2 regions of the Streptomyces sp. NPDC040610 genome follow, and region 1 is predicted to be linked to the other one. Evidence: predicted binding sites of a transcription regulator. Region 1 holds the regulator's gene; the other holds the start of a gene.
The links. Region 1 encodes HrcA, which represses chaperone genes, less so after heat shock. Its sites were predicted from a motif close to TTNGCACTCNGNNNNNCNGAGTGCNAA; they were not measured.

Region 2: the regulator HrcA is predicted to act here: its motif matches at 2,390-2,416, upstream of groL (chaperonin GroEL).

Annotation. Positions count from the first base shown of each region.
Region 1 covers NZ_JBVIXA010000004.1:664,052-668,193, reverse strand. The annotation lists gene dnaJ (molecular chaperone DnaJ) at 1-916, opposite strand, end outside; gene hrcA (heat-inducible transcriptional repressor HrcA) at 917-1,933, opposite strand; gene ACZ6AA_RS18735 (MBL fold metallo-hydrolase) at 2,246-3,007, shown strand; gene ACZ6AA_RS18730 (DUF3097 domain-containing protein) at 3,031-3,849, shown strand; gene hemW (radical SAM family heme chaperone HemW) at 3,959-4,142, opposite strand, start outside.
Region 2 covers NZ_JBVIXA010000005.1:65,782-69,923, reverse strand. The annotation lists gene ACZ6AA_RS19065 (SigE family RNA polymerase sigma factor) at 1-428, opposite strand, end outside; gene groL (chaperonin GroEL) at 603-2,225, opposite strand; gene ACZ6AA_RS19055 (cold-shock protein) at 2,635-2,838, opposite strand; gene ACZ6AA_RS19050 (ubiquitin-like small modifier protein 1) at 3,259-3,534, opposite strand; gene thrC (threonine synthase) at 3,648-4,142, opposite strand, start outside.

The DNA.
Region 1 (4,142 bases):
ACTGCCCGGACTGCGTGCCGGGCCGGATGTCGACCTCCTCCATGCCGTCCAGCGTCTCCAGCGGCACCTTCGTGCCGAGCGCGGCCGCCGTCATCGGCAGCGTGACGGTGCAGTGCAGATCGTCCCCGCGCCGCTGGAACACGGCGTGCGGCAGCTCGTGGATCTCCACGTACAGGTCACCGGCGGGACCGCCGCCGGGCCCGACCTCGCCCTCACCGGCGAGCTGGATCCGGGTGCCGTTGTCGACACCGGCCGGGATCTTCACCGTGAGCGTCCGCCGGGAGCGGATGCGCCCGTCGCCCGCGCACTCCGGGCACGGCGTGGGCACCACGGTGCCGAAGCCCTGGCACTGCGGGCAGGGCCGCGAGGTCATGACCTGGCCGAGGAAGGACCGGGTGACCTGGGACACCTCGCCACGGCCGCGGCACATGTCACAGGTCTGCGCGGAGGTGCCGGGCGCGGCCCCTTCGCCGGAACACGTCGTACAGACGACGGCCGTGTCGACCTGGATGTCCTTGGTGGTGCCGAAGGCGGCCTCTTCGAGGTCGATCTCCAGGCGGATCATGGCGTCCTGGCCGCGCCGGGTGCGCGAACGCGGCCCGCGCTGCGACGCCGTACCGAAGAACGCGTCCATGATGTCGGAGAAGTTGCCGAAGCCACCCGCTCCGAAGCCGCCCGCGCCACCGGCGCCGCCGGCCTGGGACAGCGGGTCGCCGCCGAGGTCGTAGACCTGCTTCTTCTGCGGGTCCGACAACACCTCGTACGCGGCGTTGATCTCCTTGAAGCGCTCTTGCGTCTTCGGGTCAGGATTGACGTCCGGGTGCAGCTCGCGTGCGAGCCGCCGGAAGGCCTTCTTGATGTCGTCCTGGGAAGCGTCGCGGCGCACGCCTAGTACGGCGTAGTAGTCCGTGGCCACTTACGACTCCGCCAGGATCTGTCCGACGTAACGTGCCACTGCGCGTACTGCTCCCATCGTTCCCGGATAGTCCATGCGGGTCGGTCCGACCACGCCCAGCTTGGCCACTGCCTCGCTCCCCGAACCGTAGCCGACGGAGACCACCGACGTGGAGCTGAGCCCCTCGTGGGCGTTCTCGTGCCCGATCTTGACGGTCATGCCCGAATCCGTCGCCTCACCAAGCAACTTGAGGAGGACGACCTGCTCCTCCAGGGCCTCGAGGACCGGCCTGATGGTGAGGGGAAAGTCATGTCCGAAGCGGGTGAGATTGGCGGTGCCGCCGATCATCAGCCGCTCCTCGGTCTCCTCCACCAGCGTTTCGAGGAGGGTGGAAAGGACCGTGGTCACCGTCCCCCGGTCGTCCTTGTCGAAGGATTCGGCCAGGTCCTGCACCAGCTGCGGCACGTCCGAGAAGCGGCGGCCCGCGACCCGGCTGTTGAGCCGCGCCCGCAGGTCCGCGAGCGACGTCTCGCCGAACGGCGCCGGGCAGTCGATCATGCGCTGCTCGACCCGACCGGTGTCGGTGATGAGGACCAGCATCAGGCGGGCCGGGGCCAGCGAGAGCAGTTCCACGTGCCGCACCGTGGAGCGGGTCAGCGACGGATACTGCACCACCGCGACCTGCCGGGTCAGCTGCGCGAGCAGCCGCACCGTGCGCCCGACGACGTCGTCCAGGTCGACCGCGCCGTCCAGGAAGTTCTGGATCGCGCGCCGCTCCGGCGCCGTCATGGGCTTGACGCCCGCGAGCCGGTCCACGAACAGGCGGTACCCCTTGTCGGTCGGGATGCGCCCGGCGCTGGTGTGCGGCTGGGCGATGAACCCTTCCTCCTCCAGGGCGGCCATGTCGTTGCGGACCGTGGCCGGGGAGACGCCGAGGTGGTGGCGTTCGGTGAGCGCCTTGGAGCCGACGGGCTCCTCCGTGCCCACGTAGTCGTGGACGATGGCGCGCAGCACTTCCAGCCTGCGTTCACTGAGCATCGCGCACCTCCAGCTGCCGTCCCTCGCCCCGAGCCCCCGGTGGTGGCCCCTCGCCCTGGCACTCACCCCGGGCGAGTGCCAGCCTTCACCGAGTCAGTGTACGGCCGGTGGGTACAGGCCCGGCAAGGGCCGACCCCGTTGTCATGCCGACGGGTGCCGCCCTTGTCCTGCCTTGTCACGCCGACGGCCGCCGCCGCTGTCGCCCCAGGTCCCGCGGACGGGTGCCGCCGCCGTCGTGCCACGCCACGCCGACGGGTGCCGCCGCCCGCCCCCGCCCTGCCCCCCGCGCCCCGGCGGCGCTAGCGTCACCCCATGGACACGATCACGCCCTCCCCCGCCCCCGCCCCGGCCTGGGAGGAGGCGGGCTGGGAACGGCTCGCCGCGCGCGTGGGGCGGTGCAGGCTGCCCGTGTGGGACTGCACGGCCGGGCTCGTCGTCGGCACCGGCGCCGCCCTCATGATCGAGGCCGGGTCCAGCCTGCGCGAGGGCTCCCGGCTGCGCGCCGACGCCCGGCGGCTGCTCGGCGGCGACCGGCGTGTGACCCATCTCGCCCTCACCCACCCCCACTTCGACCATGTGCTCGGCGCCGCCGCGTTCGCGGGCGTCGAGGTGTTCGGCGCCGTCGGCCTCGACACCGTCCTGGAGCACGACCGCGACGGCCTGCGCGCCGACGCCGTCGCCCAGGGCCTCGACCCGACCGCCGCGGCCGAGGCCGCCGACCTCCTCGTCCACCCCCGCCACCTGGTGTGCGGGGAGTGGACCCTCGACCTCGGCGGGCTCCAGGTGCTGCTCGCCAACGTCGGCCCCGGGCACACCGGCCACGACCTCGCCGTCCTCGTGCCCGGCGGCCCGGGCGAGCCCGAGGTCGTCTTCTGCGGCGATCTGGTCGAGGAGTCCGGCGCACCGCAGGCAGGGCCGGACGCGGCGCCCCGGCACTGGCCCGCCGCCCTCGACCGGCTCCTCGACCTCGGCGGCGAGGACGCGGTGTACGTGCCCGGGCACGGGGCCGTCGTCGACGCCGCTTTCGTACGCCGCCAACGCGACGAGCTGGCCCGGCGGTTCGGTGTCGCCTGACGCCATGCCATAACGTCTGGCCCATGCGCAGCTACCACCCGGACCTGACCCCGCCCTGGAAGAAGCCGGCCGCCGTCCCCGAGGTGCCCGCCGAGGCCGACCTGGTCGTGGAGGAGGTCACCACGGGCTTCTGCGGCGCGGTGATCCGCTGCGAGAAGACGGCCGAGGGGCCGACGGTGACCCTGGAGGACCGCTTCGGCAAGCACCGCGTGTTCCCGATGGCGCCGCGCGGCTTCCTCCTGGAGGGCAGGGTGGTCACGCTGGTCCGCCCGACGGCGACCGCCGCACCCCGCAAGCCCGCGCGCACCGCGTCCGGCTCGCTGGCCGTGCCGGGGGCGCGGGCGCGGGTGGCCAGGGCGGGGCGGATCTATGTGGAGGGGCGGCACGACGCCGAGCTCGTCGAGAAGGTCTGGGGCGACGACCTGCGCATCGAGGGGGTCGTCGTCGAGTATCTGGAAGGCATCGACGACCTGCCCGCCATCGTGGCCGAGTTCGCCCCCGACGCCGACGCCCGCCTCGGCATCCTCGTCGACCACCTGGTCCCCGGCTCCAAGGAGTCCCGGATCGCCGCGGCCGTCAGCAGCGACCACGCCCTGATCGTCGGCCACCCCTACATCGACGTGTGGGAGGCCGTGAAGCCGTCTTCCCTGGGCATCACGGCCTGGCCCCGGATCCCCCGCGGCCAGGACTGGAAGACGGGCGTGTGCCGCGCCCTCGGCTGGCCGGAGAACACCGGCGCGGCCTGGCAGCACATCCTGCGCTCGGTCCACAGCTACAAGGACCTGGAGCCCGCGCTCCTGGGCAGGGTCGAGGAGCTGATCGATTTCGTGACGGCTCCATAGCCGGCCCCCTGCCAGGCGCCGGACGAGGAGATATCAGCCCGTCCGGCGCTTGAGGACGAGGCGCGGAGCGCCGACAGGGGGGACAGGGGCGCAGCCCCATACAGAACGCTCAGTCGACCAGATCCCGCACGACGGCGTCGGCAAGCAACCGCCCCCGCAGGGTGAGAACGGCCCGCCCCTCCACGAAGGGCCCGGCCTCCAGCAACCCATCAGCCAGCGCCCGCCGGGCCGCGGCAAGCCCGGCCTCCTTCAGCAGCCCCAACGGGCACCCCTCAAGCAGCCGCAGCTCAAGC
Region 2 (4,142 bases), on a different contig from region 1:
AGATGCGTCTTGACCGTGCCGGTGGACTGGCCCGTCTCCCCGGCGATCTGCTCCACCGACAGATCGCAGATGTAGTGCAGCGCCACCGTCCTGCGCTGCTGCGGGGACAGCCCCTTCAGCGCCTCGACGAGGACCACCGAACCGGGGTCGGGCGCGCCCGCGGGCAGCGCGCCGCCGTGCCGCTGCCAGGCCTGCTCGGTGCGCCGCCGCCCGTGCCAGCGGCGCACGGCGAGCCGCCAGGCCACGGTGCGGATCCACGCCTCGGGCGAGGCCTCCTTCACCAGGCGCCCGCGCCTGCTCCAGGCCTTGACGAACGCCTCCTGCACGACGTCCTGCGCCTCCTGGAGGTCGCCGAGCATCACGTACAGCTGGCCGGTGAGCCGTCGGACCGCGTGGGCGTAGAACTCCTCGAACTCCTCAGCGGTCAATGACGTGCTCCCCATCTGGTCGGTACACCTTCTCTAGACCGGCGGGGGTGCGTCCGGTTGACACCGGTCGCGAGATTTTTTCCGGGCCGGGAAACGCCGGAGGGCGGCACCCCCTGAGACAGGGAGTGCCGCCCTCGTGCGCGTGCTGCGACGAACCGCCGATCCTCGAAGGGATCAGAAGTCCATGTCACCGCCCGGCATGCCGCCCGGAGCGGCCGCGGCGGCCTTCTCCGGCTTGTCGGCGATGACGGCCTCGGTGGTGAGGAACAGCGCGGCGATGGACGCGGCGTTCTGCAGGGCGGAACGCGTGACCTTCGCCGGGTCGATGATGCCCTCGGCGATCATGTCGACGTACTCGCCGTTCGCGGCGTTCAGGCCGTGACCGACGGTCAGGTTGCGCACCTTCTCCACGACGACGCCGCCCTCGAGACCGGCGTTGACCGCGATCTGCTTCAGCGGGGCCTCCAGGGCCAGCTTCACAGCGGCGGCACCGGTGGCCTCGTCACCCTCGAGCTCCAGCTTCTCGAAGACCGAGGAGGCCTGCAGCAGGGCCACGCCACCACCGGCGACGATGCCCTCCTCGACGGCCGCCTTCGCGTTGCGAACGGCGTCCTCGATGCGGTGCTTGCGCTCCTTGAGCTCGACCTCGGTCGCGGCACCGGCCTTGATGACGGCCACGCCGCCCGCGAGCTTCGCCAGGCGCTCCTGGAGCTTCTCGCGGTCGTAGTCCGAGTCGCTGTTCTCGATCTCGGCGCGGATCTGGTTGACGCGGCCCTGGACCTGGTCGCTCTCACCGGCGCCGTCGACGATGGTCGTCTCGTCCTTGGTGATGACGACCTTGCGGGCGCGGCCGAGCAGGTCGAGACCGGCGTTCTCCAGCTTGAGGCCGACCTCCTCGGAGATGACCGTGCCACCGGTGAGGATGGCGATGTCGCCGAGCATGGCCTTGCGGCGGTCGCCGAAGCCCGGGGCCTTCACGGCGACGGACTTGAAGGTGCCACGGATCTTGTTGACGACCAGCGTGGACAGGGCCTCGCCCTCGACGTCCTCGGCGATGATCAGCAGCGGCTTGCCGGACTGCATGACCTTCTCGAGGAGCGGAAGGAGGTCCTTCACGTTCGAGATCTTGGAGTTGACGATCAGGATGTACGGGTCATCCAGGGCCGCCTCCATGCGCTCCATGTCGGTCGCGAAGTACGCCGAGATGTAGCCCTTGTCGAAGCGCATGCCCTCGGTGAGCTCAAGCTCGAGCCCGAAGGTCTGCGACTCCTCGACGGTGATGACGCCTTCCTTGCCGACCTTGTCCATGGCCTCGGCGATGAGCTCGCCGATCTGGGTGTCGGCGGCGGAGATGGAGGCGGTCGAAGCGATCTGCTCCTTGGTCTCCACGTCCTTGGCCTGCTCGAGCAGGGCGCCGGAGACGGCCTCGACGGCCTTCTCGATGCCGCGCTTGAGGGCCATCGGGTTGGCGCCGGCCGCGACGTTGCGCAGGCCTTCCTTGACGAGCGCCTGGGCGAGGACGGTCGCGGTCGTCGTGCCGTCACCGGCGACGTCGTCCGTCTTCTTCGCGACCTCCTTGACCAGCTCGGCGCCGATCTTCTCGTACGGGTCCTCGAGCTCGATCTCCTTGGCGATGGACACACCATCGTTGGTGATCGTGGGGGCGCCCCACTTCTTCTCGAGGACGACGTTGCGACCCTTGGGGCCCAGGGTCACCTTGACGGCGTCGGCGAGCTGGTTCATGCCGCGCTCGAGGCCGCGCCGTGCCTCCTCGTCGAACGCGATGATCTTGGCCATGTGAAGTGGTCCTCCCGGACGGGGTGGAAAAGCAAACGGACCGTGCTGGTGCCCGCGACGGACGGCCTGCGCGCCGTGTGGTTCCTTGCCCCACCCGGCCTGCGGACCTCACCGACCCGATCCAAGTTCTGTCACTCTCACTCGTAGAGTGCTAACGCCAATGATTAGCACTCGACCCCCTAGAGTGCAAGGTCGCCTCGAAGAGGCGTCGATGAGGGGCGGCGGTCGGGAGACGGGCGGGCGCAAGGTCGCCCTCAGGTCTCGTACGTGGATCCCCGGCTCCCGCACGAGACACCCGCGCCCCGGCGCAACACCCCGATCTTGGAACGACGAAGGGCCCGCGCCCCGTTCCCGGGGTGCGGGCCCTACGTCTATTGCGTCGCGTCGGTGGCCGATCGCGTCAAGCCGCTCAGACGGCGAGCTTGACCATGTCCGCCTGCGGACCCTTCTGGCCCTGCGAGATCTCGAACTCGACTCGCTGACCTTCTTCCAGGGTGCGGTAGCCGTCCATCTGGATCGCGCTGTAGTGGACGAATACATCCGCACCACCGTCGACCGCGATGAAGCCATATCCCTTCTCCGCGTTGAACCACTTGACGGTGCCCTGAGCCATGCCTAACTCCCCTATTACTGGCCCTTGCGCAGACCCGCACTTCGCGGACCCGGGTCAGACCTCACCCCCCATGGGTTGGGGGTGTGCGCCGGAACGCGTCGACCGCGGCTGAATGTATCTGTCCAACTGCCCTCTGCAACAGGTCAATCGGACGAGAATTCTGGGCACGCGCTATCGGAGATTTCCGGAGAATTCCACGGAACTCAGGGCAAGTCGGGCCCGACAAATGTCGCATAGGGCTCAAATAGGCAGGACACTTTGGCTACTTCTTGTCGGCTCCGCGGCCGACTTCGAATATGCGCGCGGCACTGCGTACGCCGGAAACGGCGCTCCATTCCCAACTGTACCGCGCTCAACCATACAGAATTGCCCCCTCCGCTTCTCTCGCGGAGGGGGCAGTCCCGGTGACTCTGCGTGCGCTCAGCCGCCGGCGACGGCGGGAATGATCGAAACCCCGGCGCCGTCCGGCGTCGCGGTCTCCAGACCCTGCTCGAACCGCACGTCGTCGTCGTTCACGTACACGTTCACGAACCGCCGCAGCTTGCCCTGGTCGTCCAGGACCCGGGCGGCGATACCGGTGTGGTTCTTCTCCAGGTCGGCGATGACCTCACCGAGAGTCGCCCCCTCGGCGGCGACCTCGGCCTTGCCACCGGTGTAGGTGCGAAGAATGGTGGGGATGCGGACGTTGACACTCATGGGTTCACCTCAGGGGTACGGGGAGGACGGGGGCGCCCCGTCAGGGGCGCGGGGAACTGCGCGAGGACGGACCGCGACCCGCAGTCGGCAGCGGACCACAGGCCCTACGGCGACTAACCGGCAAGCCCCGCGGAGCGGAACGCGTCGAGGCTCGGCTTGATCGTGGCCGTCGCCTGGGACGTCTCGGCGACCGCGTCGAGCGTCTTCAGGCCGTCACCGGTGTTCAGCACCACCGTGGTGAGGGTCGGGTCGATGAGCCCGGCCTCCACCAGCTTCTTGGTGACGCCGACCGTCACACCCCCGGCGGTCTCCGCGAAGATCCCCTCCGTGCGCGCGAGCAACTTGATCGCGTCGACGACCTGCTCGTCGTTCACGTCCTCCACCGCGCCACCCGTGCGGCGCGCGATGTCGAGGACGTAGGGCCCGTCGGCCGGGTTGCCGATGGCGAGGGACTTGGCGATGGTGTCCGGCTTCTGCGGCCGCACGACGTCGTGGCCCGCCTTGAACGCGGTGGACACCGGCGAGCAGCCCTCCGCCTGCGCCCCGAAGATCTTGTACGGCCTGTCCTCGACGAGGCCGAGGGCGATCAGCTCCTTCAGACCCTTGTC